One region of the Rhizobium sp. NZLR10 genome, then DNA from elsewhere that is predicted to be linked to it. Evidence: riboswitches for the same ligand, from Rfam matches in the RefSeq annotation. Region 1 holds a riboswitch; the other holds the start of a gene.
What was found. Region 1 has a riboswitch for cobalamin ahead of cobU (bifunctional adenosylcobinamide kinase/adenosylcobinamide-phosphate guanylyltransferase). Riboswitches for the same ligand answer to the same signal wherever they lie in the genome.
Positions count from the first base shown of each region.

Region 1 (6,449 bases):
GTGCGGAAGCGGTCTATCGGCACGCGGAAAAGGGTGGCTTTCCTGCGGACCGCGTGACGGAGATCACGAGCCTCATCGGCCCTCATTCGGCCGCGCGTTAAACACCGCGTTCGATGGCGCGCGCGGCAAGCCCACTTTCCATCCGCGCACAACGCTTTCCGCAAACCGATTTCGAGGTGATGCGCCGGGGCGCGGGAGCTGGCCGGCGGACGAGGCGCCGGCCGGCTCGCAGGCGCAGCGATCTTGGGATCGGCGCACGACTCTAGGGGACGATCATGAACGAGAAGCTCTAGGCGCGTTCGAATTGCGACTGCGCAAAGCGGTGCTGCTGCTGTTTTCTCCGGCTCGTAACTTCATCCTGTGGCAACGACGGCAGTCGGTGGAAAATCGGCTTGGCGCGCTGTCGGACCACATGCTGAAGGACATTGCGGCGTCGAGAAGCGAGATCCCGTTCGTCGCCTCGCGGGATGGAGACTGGAACAGATTCCGCTGACCGAGCAGCCCTTTGCACATCGAAGCGAGGCAAAACGTTCGACGAGAAAAGGCCAGAATTCCGCATCACTCCCATTCGCCCGGGTGTAGTATAACGACGCGAAGCAGGTTAATGAACGGCAGGTGTAAGACCGCTCGTTGAGCGCCCGTTGTGCCGTTCTGCTCATCGGGCTCGAGGGCGAAATGGCCATTGCCGGTTCTCGGTCCTCATGCGGAGATTGAAAAATTAAAAATCATATTCAATGGCTTATAGAGCAGGGGATCACCAGCGAGCATATTGGCGACCTCGTCGCCGGTCTGTGCGACCGGCTGATCGCGGACGGATTTCCGATCTGGCGGGCGAGTATCAGAATGCCGTCCCTCCATCCCATGTATCGCGGCGTTTCGGCTAATTTCATGCGGGGCGGTGCGACTGTCCTTGAAAATGCGGAGCACGGCAGTGAGACGGAACGTGACTTCGAGAAGACGCCGATCTTTCACCTTTTGAGCCGCGGCGAAACAAAGGGGCGATGGAACCTGGCGAGCGGCGAGGGGCTCGATTACAGCGAACTCAACGAATTCGCGCTCGCCGGTGGCACGGATCACGTGATCAGCCTGTTCGAATTCCCGAAGGAAGTCGCGCTGCGCGGGCTCGGATTCTCGCTGACGAGCGACGCGCCGGGCGGATTTTCCGATCAACAGCTGGCGATCATGGAAGAGCTGTTCCCGGCGCTGGGGCTGGCGGCTTACCGCGTGGCGGTTTCGAAGACCGCGACCGATATCCTCGCCGTCTATACCGGCGCCAGGACCAGTGCGCGCATCCTTGCGGGCGAAACCCGCAGGGGAATGGGTGGCTCCATCGATGCCGCCATCCTGCTTGCCGACCTCCGCAATTTCACGGCGCTGACCGAGGCCTACCAGCCAGGCGACATCGTCGGGTTTCTCAACGAGCATTTCGAGCTGATCGACCGGCATGTCGAGGAAAATTCCGGCGAGATCCTCAAGTTCATGGGCGACAGCGTGCTGGCGATCTTTCCGACGGACGCCGAGGATCCGCAAAGGGCGTGTAAGGCTGCGTTGGCTTCGGCACAGAATCTGCTGAAGGCAAACGAAGAGCTCAATCGCGAGCGGACGCGCAATGGAGGCCCCGATATCGGCATCGATGTCGTGCTGCATCTCGGCGAGCTTTTCTACGGAAATGTCGGCGCTCACGGCAGGCTCGACTTCACGGTGATCGGCAGGGCGGTCAACGAGGCTTCGCGGCTGGAGAAACTCTGCGGTACGCTTGAGCAGCACCTTCTGCTGTCGGAGAGTTTCGCGGCCAACTGTACGGTGGCTTGCGAGTATCTCGGGTCGTTCGAATTGCGTGGAGTTTCAAAGCGGGCCGACGTCTTCAAGCTCGCCAACTCTGTGTCATGAAGCGCCGATCAAGGGCGCGACCAAGTTCAGATCTCGCCTGAGACCTCACGACGGCGACGGTCAAGTTCTTCACTGTAGCGGCGCAGCGTATAGCTTTCGCTGAGCTGGCCGATCACCTTGCGTTCGATCAGGTTGTTGACGACGGCGAGTGCTTCGCTTTCGCTCTTGTCGAAGATCGCCGCCGCCTGCCTGGCATTCATCTGTGGCTGTAGGAAATCGTTGCGGTAGTGGATGAAATCGGCAAGCGTCTTGCCCTCGTCCTGCACGTCGGTCGGGTTGGCGTAGATCTCCGGCACCAGCACGAGGCCTGCATATTTGTCGCTCTCCTCGACGAGGATGACGCGCTGGGTCGAGCCGATCGGGAAGGCCTGCTTGAATTCCTCCAGCGAAATACCCGCCCTTGCCGTCTTGACGTCGGCGCGCATCAGCTTGTCCACTGTCAGGTTACGGATCCAGCCGACGTCGTGGGCGCTGCGGATGCTTTCGCCGCGCAGGTGGAAGCGCCAGGTGGCGAAGGAATAGCCGAAGGTTGAGCGGACGACGAGTGAGGAGGTGATGACGGCGGCGAGCACTAGAGCGGTGATCGGAAAATCGCCGGTGATTTCGAGCGCCAGGAACGTCATCGTCAGCGGCCCGCCGATGACGGCGACGGCGAGCGAGCTCATGCCGACGACGGCATAGATGACGGGCGTCAGCGTCGCATCGGCGAAATAGGGGCCGCAATAGGCAAAGAGCTTGCCGAGCAGGGCGCCCATGAACAGTGAGGCGAAGAACAGGCCGCCCCTGAAGCCGGAGCCGATCGAGATCGCCGAGGCCAGGGATTTCAACAGGAAGAGGCCGATCAGCGCCGGGATCGCCACCTCGCGGGAGAGATTGAGATGCAGCGCGCCGTGGCCGGCCGAGAGCACCTGTGGCGAAATCATCGCCAGAAGTCCGACGACGATGCCGCCGAGCGCCGGGCGGAAGGGCGGGGCGATCGAGCTCTTGCGCGCCAGCTCCTCGACGAAGGAGACGCCCTGCATGATCAGGATGCCGACGCCAGCGCAGAAGCCACCGAGCAGCATAGCCGGGATATAATCGGCCGGCACGACTGCGCCGAAGCTGCCGATGTCGATGGTGAAATCGCCGTGGGTGAGCAGCCTTGCGATGAGGGTGGAAACCAGGGCCGAGACGACCACAGGGGTCAGCGAGACGATCGTATAGGTGCCGATGATCAGCTCGAAGGCGTAGAAGGCGCCGGTCAGCGGCGCGTTGAAGGCAGCGGCGATAGCGCCCGCCGCGCCGCAGCCGACGAGGGTGCGCAGATCGGAGCGGCGAAGCTGCAGCTTCAGGCCGAATTTCGAGGCGAGGCCGGCGGCAAGCTGGGTATAGCCGGCCTCGAGGCCGACGGAGGCGCCGAACCCGTTGGAAATCAGGTTCTGCACGGCAACGATGATGCTGTCGGTCAAGGACAGGCGGCCGCCATGCAGCGCATTGGCCTCGATCGGGTCAACCATCGGTTTCTTGCGCCGTTTCGCCAGTACGAACAGCAACAGGCCGAGCAGGACGCCACCGATGACGGGGGCAGTGAGAAGCAGCAGCTTGTCGTCGATCACCGACGAGCTCAGCCGCTCGCTGTCGTCGATGCCGAAGACCATCTGATGCAGTTGATTGGAGACGTAGCTCATGCCGGTGACGGCGAGACCCGAGGTGATGCCGACGACGGCACCCGCCAGCGACAGGCCGACCTCACTGCGGCGGGTCAGCGCCCGCAGCCGCCCCGGGTCGAAGAAAACACGCAGCGCTCGGAACCGGCGCCGATCCAATTGCATAAGCATGGCAAGACAACTAGGCAGGAAGAGGCCCGGTCAAGGGCGATGGCGCAGTCCGCTTGCAGTGCAATTGTGGCGAAAAGCCGGCGCCCTGGATAAATATTTGTGACGTAAGTATCTGATAAATGACGATGTTTTAGGTAGGGTAAGTCGTGTTGCTGGCGTTGCCTCGCCTGTCTAGCCACTGCCGGCCGTCGAGGGCGGTTGACTTCACCCCTGAGCTTGCCTAACCATCCCTCAACGGATGGTCACCTGACCATCCTCGGATATAACGGATGGTTCCGGATCGGTGTTACGCCTTCCGGATGAAAAGGGAATGTGACGGGGCGGACCCAAGCCGGGCGCCTTCATCACAGCCGACCCCGCGACTGTAGAGCGGTCAGGGTCTTCCATCCGGCATCGAGCCCTTCCGGCCGGCGGCTTGCAATAATGCAAGCGGGCGGGACGGGCGACATGCCGGAAAAGCCACTGGACATGCATGATGATCAACCGGGGTCGGACGCCTCTTAAGTCTACGAATCGTCCACCTTTTCATCGATGCAGCCGGGAAGGCGAGGCAGATCCGCTGGCACGATCAGGGCGACCGGTTTCCGGTCTGCCCCGATCGCGGCCGATAACCGCGAGCCAGGAGACCTGCCATCCCGTGCCGGGCGAGAAGCCCAACCCTGGGCAAGAGGCCCGCTGCCAGCACGGAGGTTGTTTTGGCTGAACGATTGAATTCGGCGCGGCCTTGTGCGGCGCGATCGAGTGGGTGGGGTGCGGCATCCCACCAAAGGGGCGTCTGCGCATGACGACCGCTCCCTCCAACACCGTCTTCATCCTCGGCGGCGCCCGTTCGGGGAAATCCCGCTTCGCCGAGTCCCTTGTCATTTCGATCGGCCTCGACCGCCATTATCTCGCGACCGGCCGCGCCTGGGATGAGGAAATGCAGGCGCGCATTGCCCAACATAGAGCCGATCGCGGCCCGTCCTGGACGACGCATGAAGAGCCGCTCGATCTCGTCGGCAAGCTTGACGCTATCGACCGCGAGGGCGGCGTCGTGCTCATCGATTGCCTGACACTCTGGGTCACCAATCTGATGATGGATGAGCGCGATATGGCGGCGGAATTTGCCGCGCTCACCGATTTTCTGCCGCAGGCGAAGGCGCAGCTCGTTTTCGTTTCCAATGAGGTCGGCCTCGGCATCGTGCCGGATAATCGCATGGCGCGGGAATTCCGCGATCATGCCGGCCGGCTGCACCAATCAATTGCGGCCAAGGCCGCCGAAGTCTATTTCATCGCGGCAGGCCTGCCGTTGAAAATGAAGGGTTAAGTTCATGAACCAGCAGAAAATTCCCGCAACCGTCATTACCGGCTTTCTCGGCGCCGGCAAGACGACGATGATCCGCAACCTGCTCACCAATGCCGGCGGCAAAAAGATCGCGCTCATCATCAACGAGTTCGGCGATCTCGGCGTCGATGGCGAGGTGCTGAAGGGCTGCGGCGCTGACAATTGCACCGAGGACGATATCATCGAGCTGACCAATGGCTGCATCTGCTGCACCGTCGCCGACGATTTCATCCCGACGATGACGAAGTTGCTCGAGCGTGAACAGCGGCCCGACCATATCGTCATCGAAACCTCGGGCCTTGCCCTGCCGCAGCCGCTGGTCGCGGCCTTCAATTGGCCTGACATTCGCACCCAGGTGACGGTCGATGGCGTCATTACCGTGGTCGACAGCGCGGCTGTCGCCGCCGGCCGTTTCGCCGACGACCACGATGCCGTCGAGGCGGCGCGCGGCGCAGATGAATCGCTCGATCACGAAAGCCCGATCGAGGAGTTGTTCGAGGATCAGCTGACTTGCGCCGATCTGATCGTACTCAACAAGACCGACCTGATCGACGCTGCCGGCCTTATCAGGGTTCGCGACGAGGTCGCCTCCCGCACGGTGCGCAAGCCGGTGATGATCGAGGCGAAAAATGGCGAGGTGTCGGCCGGAATTCTGCTCGGCCTCGGCATCGGCACGGAGGACGATGTCGCCAACCGCAAATCGCATCACGAGCTGGAGCATGAGGACGGCGCGCCGCACGACCATGACGAATTCGACAGCTTCGTCGTCGAACTCGGCCCGGTCGCCGATCCCGCCGGCTTCATTGCTGGCCTGAAGACGATTATCGCCGACCATGACGTACTGCGTCTCAAGGGTTTCGTCGATGTCGCCGGCAAGCCGATGCGCCTGCAGATCCAGGCCGTCGGCAGCCGCATCGACCATTATTTCGACCGTGCCTGGGCCCCGAGCGAAACGCGCGCCACGCGCCTCGTGGTCATCGGTCTGCACGAGATGGACCAGGACGCTGTTAGGGCGGCGATCGAGGCGCTGGCGTAATCCCATGCATCTGCTTCTGGCCCAACAGGGAACGATCAGCGACTGCGAGGAGGCGATCGACCTCGGGCAGACGCCGGGCGATATCGTGTTCCTGTCGGCCGCCGACAGCGAGCTTGCCGCCATCGCAGCCGCCCATCGCGAGCATGGGGCGGCGCCTTCGCTGAGACTTGCCAGCCTGATGAGCCTCAAGCATCCGATGTCGGTCGATACCTATGTCGAACGCACGGCGCGGCATGCCAGGCTCATCATCGTGCGTGCGCTCGGCGGTGCCAGCTATTTCCACTATACGCTGGAGGCGCTGCACGCGGCAGCGTCCCGCGCCGGTGCGCTGATTGCGGTCTTGCCGGGCGATGCCCGGCCGGATGCGGGGCTCGTTCCTTTT
Region 1 is NZ_JABDWE010000016.1:121,451-127,899, forward strand. It holds gene HJB82_RS22825 (DUF4242 domain-containing protein) at 1-101, shown strand, start outside; gene HJB82_RS22830 (DUF1127 domain-containing protein) at 305-493, shown strand; gene HJB82_RS22835 (adenylate/guanylate cyclase domain-containing protein) at 718-1,890, shown strand; gene HJB82_RS22840 (chloride channel protein) at 1,917-3,707, opposite strand; cobalamin riboswitch at 3,961-4,357, shown strand; gene cobU (bifunctional adenosylcobinamide kinase/adenosylcobinamide-phosphate guanylyltransferase) at 4,489-5,013, shown strand; gene cobW (cobalamin biosynthesis protein CobW) at 5,018-6,067, shown strand; gene cobN (cobaltochelatase subunit CobN) at 6,072-6,449, shown strand, end outside.

Region 2 (6,449 bases), on a different contig from region 1:
GCAAATTTGCAAAACGGAATAAGGAACTATGCCATGGCCGATATTGCCCCCAGCCAGGTTCATAGCGACGCTTCCCACCCGCTCCACAGTTCGAATTCGGCCGGCAAATGGTTCTTGCCGGTATTCGGGCTGGTTCTGGTCTGCGGCCTCGGATATGTCGCCTATGCACTCGGACGCGACCTGACAACCGCAGTTGCCGTTCCCTGGATTCTCTTGGGCCTTGCACTGCTGATTGCGCTCGGCTTCGAATTTGTCAACGGTTTCCACGATACGGCCAATGCCGTCGCCACTGTCATCTACACCCGTTCCATGCCGGCGGAATTTGCCGTCATCTGGTCCGGCTTCTTCAACTTTCTCGGCGTACTGACCTCGAGCGGCGCCGTCGCCTTCGGCATTCTGGCGCTGCTGCCGGTGGAACTGATCCTGCAGGTGGGCTCCGGCTCTGGCCTTGCCATGGTGTTTGCGCTGCTGATCGCCGCGATCGTCTGGAATCTCGGCACTTGGTATCTCGGCCTGCCGTCGTCGAGTTCGCATACGCTGGTGGGATCGATCATCGGCGTCGGCCTAGCAAACCAGTTCCTGGCACCAGCCGGCACTGCGACCAGCGGCGTCGACTGGTCGCAGGCGACCAATATCGGCCTGTCGCTGCTGATCTCGCCGCTGATCGGCTTCGGTCTCTCCGCGGTGCTTCTGCTGGTCATGAAGCTTCTGGTGCGCAACAAGGCGCTCTATGCCGAACCGAAGGGCAACCAGCCGCCGCCGCTCTGGATCCGTGCGATCCTGATCTTCACCTGCACCGGCGTCAGCTTCGCCCACGGTTCCAATGACGGCCAGAAGGGCATGGGCCTCATCATGCTCATCCTGATCGGCCTCGTGCCGACAGCTTTCGCACTAAACCGCACGCCCGATGTCAACTATCTTGAAGCCTACAAGTCGGCATCGGTCCAGGTGGAAGCCGCGCTCGGCAAATATGTGAAGCCAGGCGTGACCGTCACCGACTACAAGGCCGAAGTCAGCAACGCCGTCAAGAACAAGACCTGGACGGATGCGACGACGCCGGCCCTGCAGCAATATATTCATCAGACGAGCGCCGAAGTCGCTGGCTTCCCGACGCTCGAAGCGGTGCCGACCAATCTCGTCGGCAACGTCCGCAATGACATCTACTTGATTGGCGAGGCGCTGAAGCTGATTGACAAGCAGAAGCTGTTGCCGATGGATGCCGGCGATCTCCTCGCGGTGACGAACTATCACAAGGCGGTCGACAACGCGACGAAGTTCATCCCGCTCTGGGTAAAGGTGGCGGTCGCGATCGCGCTTGGCCTCGGCACGATGGTGGGCTGGAAGCGTATCGTCGTCACCGTCGGCGAGAAGATCGGCAAGACGCATCTGACCTACGGGCAGGGAGCGGCAGCCGAAGTCGTCGCGATGATCACCATCGCCTCGGCCGATCAACTCGGCCTGCCGGTCTCGACCACGCATGTGCTGTCGTCGGGCGTCGCCGGCACCATGGCGGCGAACGGTTCCGGCCTGCAATGGTCGACCGTGCGCAACATGCTGATGGCCTGGGTGCTGACGCTGCCGGCCTCGATCGCAATCGCCTTCGTGCTCTTCGTAATCCTGCGTCAGGTCTTTTAGAGCAAATTCCAGGAAAAGTGCGAAGCAGTTTTCCGTCCGGAATTGCGTCAAAAAGGTAGGCATAACGTCAGGCCGTTGAGGCTAGACTGGCATTACGATCGCTGATGAAGATGCCCGCCTCGGCGGCGGGCATCGCCTTACCGAAAAGATAGCCTTGGCCGATGTCGCAGCCGAGCTGCAGCAGGAAGGCGAGCTGGCCGTGCTCCTCGACGCCCTCAGCGGTCGTCTTGATGTTGAGGCTCCTGCCGAGTCCGAGCATGGCGCGGACGATTTTTTCCTGACGTTCGTCGTCGCGATAGGTGGCGATGAAGCTTTTGTCGATCTTGATCTTGTCGAAACGATAGCGGGCGAGCTGGGCCAGGCTCGAATAGCCCGTGCCGAAATCGTCGAGTGCGATCTGGATGCCGGCGGCGTGCAGTTCGTCGAGAATCACGGCGGCGATGGCCGGATCCTGGATCAGCGCGTTCTCGGTGATCTCGACTTCCAGGCGCTGCGGCGGCAGCCGGCTTGCCGAAAGCACCTTGAGAATGCGCGAGGTCAACAGCCTGTCTTCCATCTGGACCGGCGAGACGTTGAAAGACAATGTCACATGCTCGGGCCAGGTGAGTGCATCGCTGCAGGCCTGAGCAAGGAGATCCTCGAACAGCGCAGTGATCATGCCGGTTTCCTCGGCGATATCGATGAAGACCGGAGGCGGAATGTTGACGCCATCGTCGCCGATCCAACGCGCCAACGCCTCGAAGCCGCAGAGCTGACCGGTCTTCAGGTCGATCAGCGGCTGATAGAAGGGTTTGATCGCCTTATTGGCGATTGCCGCGCGCAGCCGGGTTTCCAGTGCAGCGCGTTCCGTTACCTTGTCCTGCATTGCAGGTTCGAAAACGAAATAGTGGTTGGGTCCTCGAGATTTCGCCTCGTACATGGCGAGGTCGGCACGATGAGCGGCATCTTCCAGCGGTTCGGCTCGCTCGGCCCAACGGTCATAGCCGACGCTGGCGCCGACTTCGACGGCAAAACCATCGATATGGATCGGCCGGGTGACGGCTTGGATCAGCAGCCTGGCAAAACGCTCCTCGCGCTGCGCCGTCAGAGCAAAGGCGACAATGATGAATTCGTCGCCGCCGAAGCGATAGACGCAATCGGCGTTGCCGAGCGCGCAGATCCGTCTGGCAACCTCGATCAACAGAACGTCGCCGCCCTTGTGACCGACGAGATCGTTGACCTTCTTGAAGCCGTCGAGATCGACGGAGAAGATGGTGACGTTGCGGCTCCACTCTTCGACCTCGTACTCGTCGTCCTTGACTGGCCGTGAGAGAATCTTGCGCTCGAAGGCGTAGCGGTTCGGCAGTTTGGTCAGATGGTCGTGGGTGGCGGTCCAATCGGCCTTCGCCTGAGCGGCGGCGCGCAGTTCGGTTTCCTTGCGCAGGTCGGCGATGCGCAGCACCGAATAGATGAAGCTCATGGCGCCGGCGATACCGAGCGCCAGAACGAGCTTGTCGGCGCCGTATTCGCCGAAACCGGTCATGAAGAAGACAAGGCTGTCGTCAAGCTGCAACAGCGCGCCGAGGAGCCAGAGGGTTATCCCAAGCCCGACAATCGACACGCATTGCCTTCCGGCCTTGCTTTGGAAAAACACCGGCATATGGTCTTCTCCGACTCCACCCGCGCCGAAGTAATCATGAAAGTCTGAAATGTTCGTTGAAACCAGAAGGCGAATTATCAGAGGGGCAGCCTATGGCTGTGCCGTGGAGGGACTGAGGGCGCTTTCGCGGAACCGGGTAAAACGCTGAGCGCGATCGTCGTCGTGGTTGCAGACCGGCAGGCGGGGGAAAGAACGAAGGCGAGCGTGCCGTGGCACCGCTCGCCCTTTTCGTGCTTCAGGCGGTAACGATCAGCAGCGGTACGCTGACGATGAGACCGACCAGAACCGCAATTGTGGCGACACGCACCAAACGCAGGCGCCGCGTGCGCTCCCCACTCCAGTCATATGTCATGTCTTCCATCTCCTTGGGACAAGGAAGTAGTCCCGGTAGAACCGGGTTCAATAGAGATGACGCGATTTGCTTGTGTAAGGCTGGATAAAATGAGGGATCGCTAATGCTGGAATCGCAGAGACCAGCGCCGTCCATTGCTGGTCATGCGAACAATGCCAAGCGGCTCGACGTCGACGAGCCAGAAGGAGGAGAGCGGCGCCTGAAGTACGTACGCGATCGCCGCTCGGATGACGGCCGCGTGGCTGACGGCGATCACACGGCCGCCGAGAGCGGATTCATTGTCCATCCAACCGCCGACACGTGTTCTGAGATCAACAAGGCTCTCGCCCCCGTGCGGAGCCGCTTCAGGATCGCACATCCAGGCCATGAGGTTCTCCGGCTCTTCTGCCTCGATCGCTGCGATCGACCTGCCGGCCCAGCGCCTGTGATCGCAGTCGCGAAGCGCCTGATCTATCCGGGCGTCGAGGCCGAGGGCTTCGGCCGTCTGGCGGGCGCGCAAAGCCGGGCTGGTGACAATACGATCGGCGCGGGGCAGGGCGGTCATCCTGGCCGCTTCTTCCGCGGCCTTGTTGTCCAGCGGTTCATCGAGCGGGAACAGGGCCTTGCGGCTCGCTGCAGTCGCGCCGTGGCAGATCCAGATAAGACGCGTATTCACGGTCGTTGCGATCTCCGGATAGCGGTGGGAACAGCCCTTCGCCGCTTCATGAAGTTTCGTTGACAGGCTCTTCGGCCTGCAGATATAACCGTGCTGTTGCGGGTTTGGAAGCCGGTGTAAATCCGGCACGGTCGCGCCGCTGTGACCAGCGTGTCGAAGGTTCTTCGCGCTGGAAGTCAGACCCTGCCGCATAAGCACTCTTTCGACTGAACGCGTCATTCCCGGAGGAATACATGTCTGACACCACTTTTGCGCCCGTCGCGGCACCGGCGCCAATCCCGGTAGGAGAAATCCTGCCTTGGGCGATCTTCGGCGGCCTGTTGATGCTGATCGCCATCTATTTCGTCGGCACCGAGGAAGGCGCGATGGCGCTGTTCAACGGCATGTATGTGCACGAATTCGTGCATGACGGCCGTCATCTCCTCGGCTTTCCCTGCCACTAAGGGGGATCCTGACATGGTCGGAAATCTTCTACTTCGCGGCATGCTCGCGGGGCTGATCGCTGGCATTCTGGTTTTTGCTTTCGCGCATATCTTCGGCGAGCCGCTGGTCGATGCGGCGATCGCCTTCGAGGAGGCGAGCGCCCAGGCGGCGGGCGAAGCTGCCGAACCTGAGATCGTCAGCCGTGCCACGCAGGCCGGTCTTGGCCTCTTCACCGGCGTCATGGCCTACAGCATTGCCGTCGGCGGGCTTTTCGCGCTCGCTTTCGCTTTCGTGCACGGCCGCATCAGCAGGCTTTCGGCACGCGGCACCTCGGCGGTCATCGCCCTTGCCGCCTTCGTGGCGATCGTCGTCGTTCCCGGTATCAAGTATCCGGCCAATCCGCCGGCGGTCGGCAATCCCGATACGATCGGCGTCAGGACCGAGCTGTTCTTCCTGATGATCGTCGTCTCGATCGCTGCTTTGATTGCCGCGGTGGCGCTGTCGCGGCGCCTTTCCGAGCGTTTCGGTCTGTGGAACGGGGCGATCATCGCCGGCATCACCTATCTCGTCTTCATGGGCCTGGTGCTCTATTTGCTGCCGTCGATCAACGAAGTGCCGGAGAAGTTCTCGGCGATGGTGCTCTGGCGTTTCCGCACGACCTCGCTCGGCATGCAGGTGATCCTCTGGGCAACGCTCGGTCTTGGCTTCGGAGCGCTGGCGGAAAAGCTGCTTGCCGTGAAGGGCGGGCAGCGGGCTCGACCGGCACCGGCATTTCACTGAACGCATCGAGGGGCGCCGCCTTGCCGGCGCCCTCAAGTTTTTCGAGCGAGTATGAAAAGCAGCAAAACCATATCGATTCTGTCGACGGCGTTTGCCGCCGCCGCTTGGTTTTGTGCGGTTGGCGAAAACGCGCTTGCCCATAGCCGCAGCGTCGGCGGCAGCGATACCGGCCTCGATATCCCGGAAATCTCGCATGGCGAGATGGCGGTGATTTCAGACTACCGCGGCGAAATTATCGGGTTGGCGTCACGCGCGACTGATACAAACGAGCTGTTCCGGCGCGTTCTGAACTATGCCGAAATCCAATATTCCTATTGTCTCTGGGGGCGGATGCCGGGCAGCGTGAGCGACGAGGAGAGCCCGTTCAACGAATGTGCTCATGCTTATCTCGCGGCGGCCAAGGCGGTATTGCTTGAGATGCGTGAGATGCCGCGGGAGGCCGTTGCGGCTAATGAAATCATTTCCGCGGTCGATGCCGACATGGTGCGGCGCAGCCTGGCACTCATCACTTGCAGGTTCAGCGGCGAGGCCTTCAACACAGCCGATGTCGTCAAGCCGCGCTGGAGCAAAGTGCCGTTTCATCCCGCCAGCATGGCGTCGCTGACGGGGCTCGCCGCTCTGTTCGCCCTTGTGACGTTTGCGCTGGGCCGCTTTCTGCGGCCGAAGGCTCAATCGTCGGAATAGCGCTGCTCGCGCCACGGATCGCCATAGATGTGGTAACCGTTCTTTTCCCAAAAGCCGGCCTGGTCGGCGGGCATCAGCTCGATGCGGCGCAGCCATTTGGCGCTTTTCCAGAAATAGAGATGCGGTACGACGAGGCGCATCGGGCCGCCGTGATCCGGCGTCAGCGGCAGGCATTCCCACGATGTCGCAAGGATCGCATCCTCGGCGGCGAAATCGGCAAGCGGCAGGTTGGTGGTATAGCCGTCATAACTCGTCAGCATGACGTAACCGGCTTCGGGCTT
Region 2 is NZ_JABDWE010000020.1:29,719-36,167, reverse strand. It holds gene HJB82_RS25620 (inorganic phosphate transporter) at 34-1,635, shown strand; gene HJB82_RS25615 (bifunctional diguanylate cyclase/phosphodiesterase) at 1,703-3,274, opposite strand; gene HJB82_RS25610 (histidine phosphatase family protein) at 3,727-4,281, opposite strand; adenosylcobalamin (AdoCbl) riboswitch at 4,359-4,501, shown strand; gene HJB82_RS25605 (CbtB domain-containing protein) at 4,515-4,724, shown strand; gene HJB82_RS25600 (CbtA family protein) at 4,738-5,484, shown strand; gene HJB82_RS25595 (hypothetical protein) at 5,536-6,168, shown strand; gene HJB82_RS25590 (sulfite oxidase-like oxidoreductase) at 6,153-6,449, opposite strand, start outside.
Region 2: another riboswitch for cobalamin. It lies ahead of HJB82_RS25605 (CbtB domain-containing protein); the one in region 1 lies ahead of cobU (bifunctional adenosylcobinamide kinase/adenosylcobinamide-phosphate guanylyltransferase).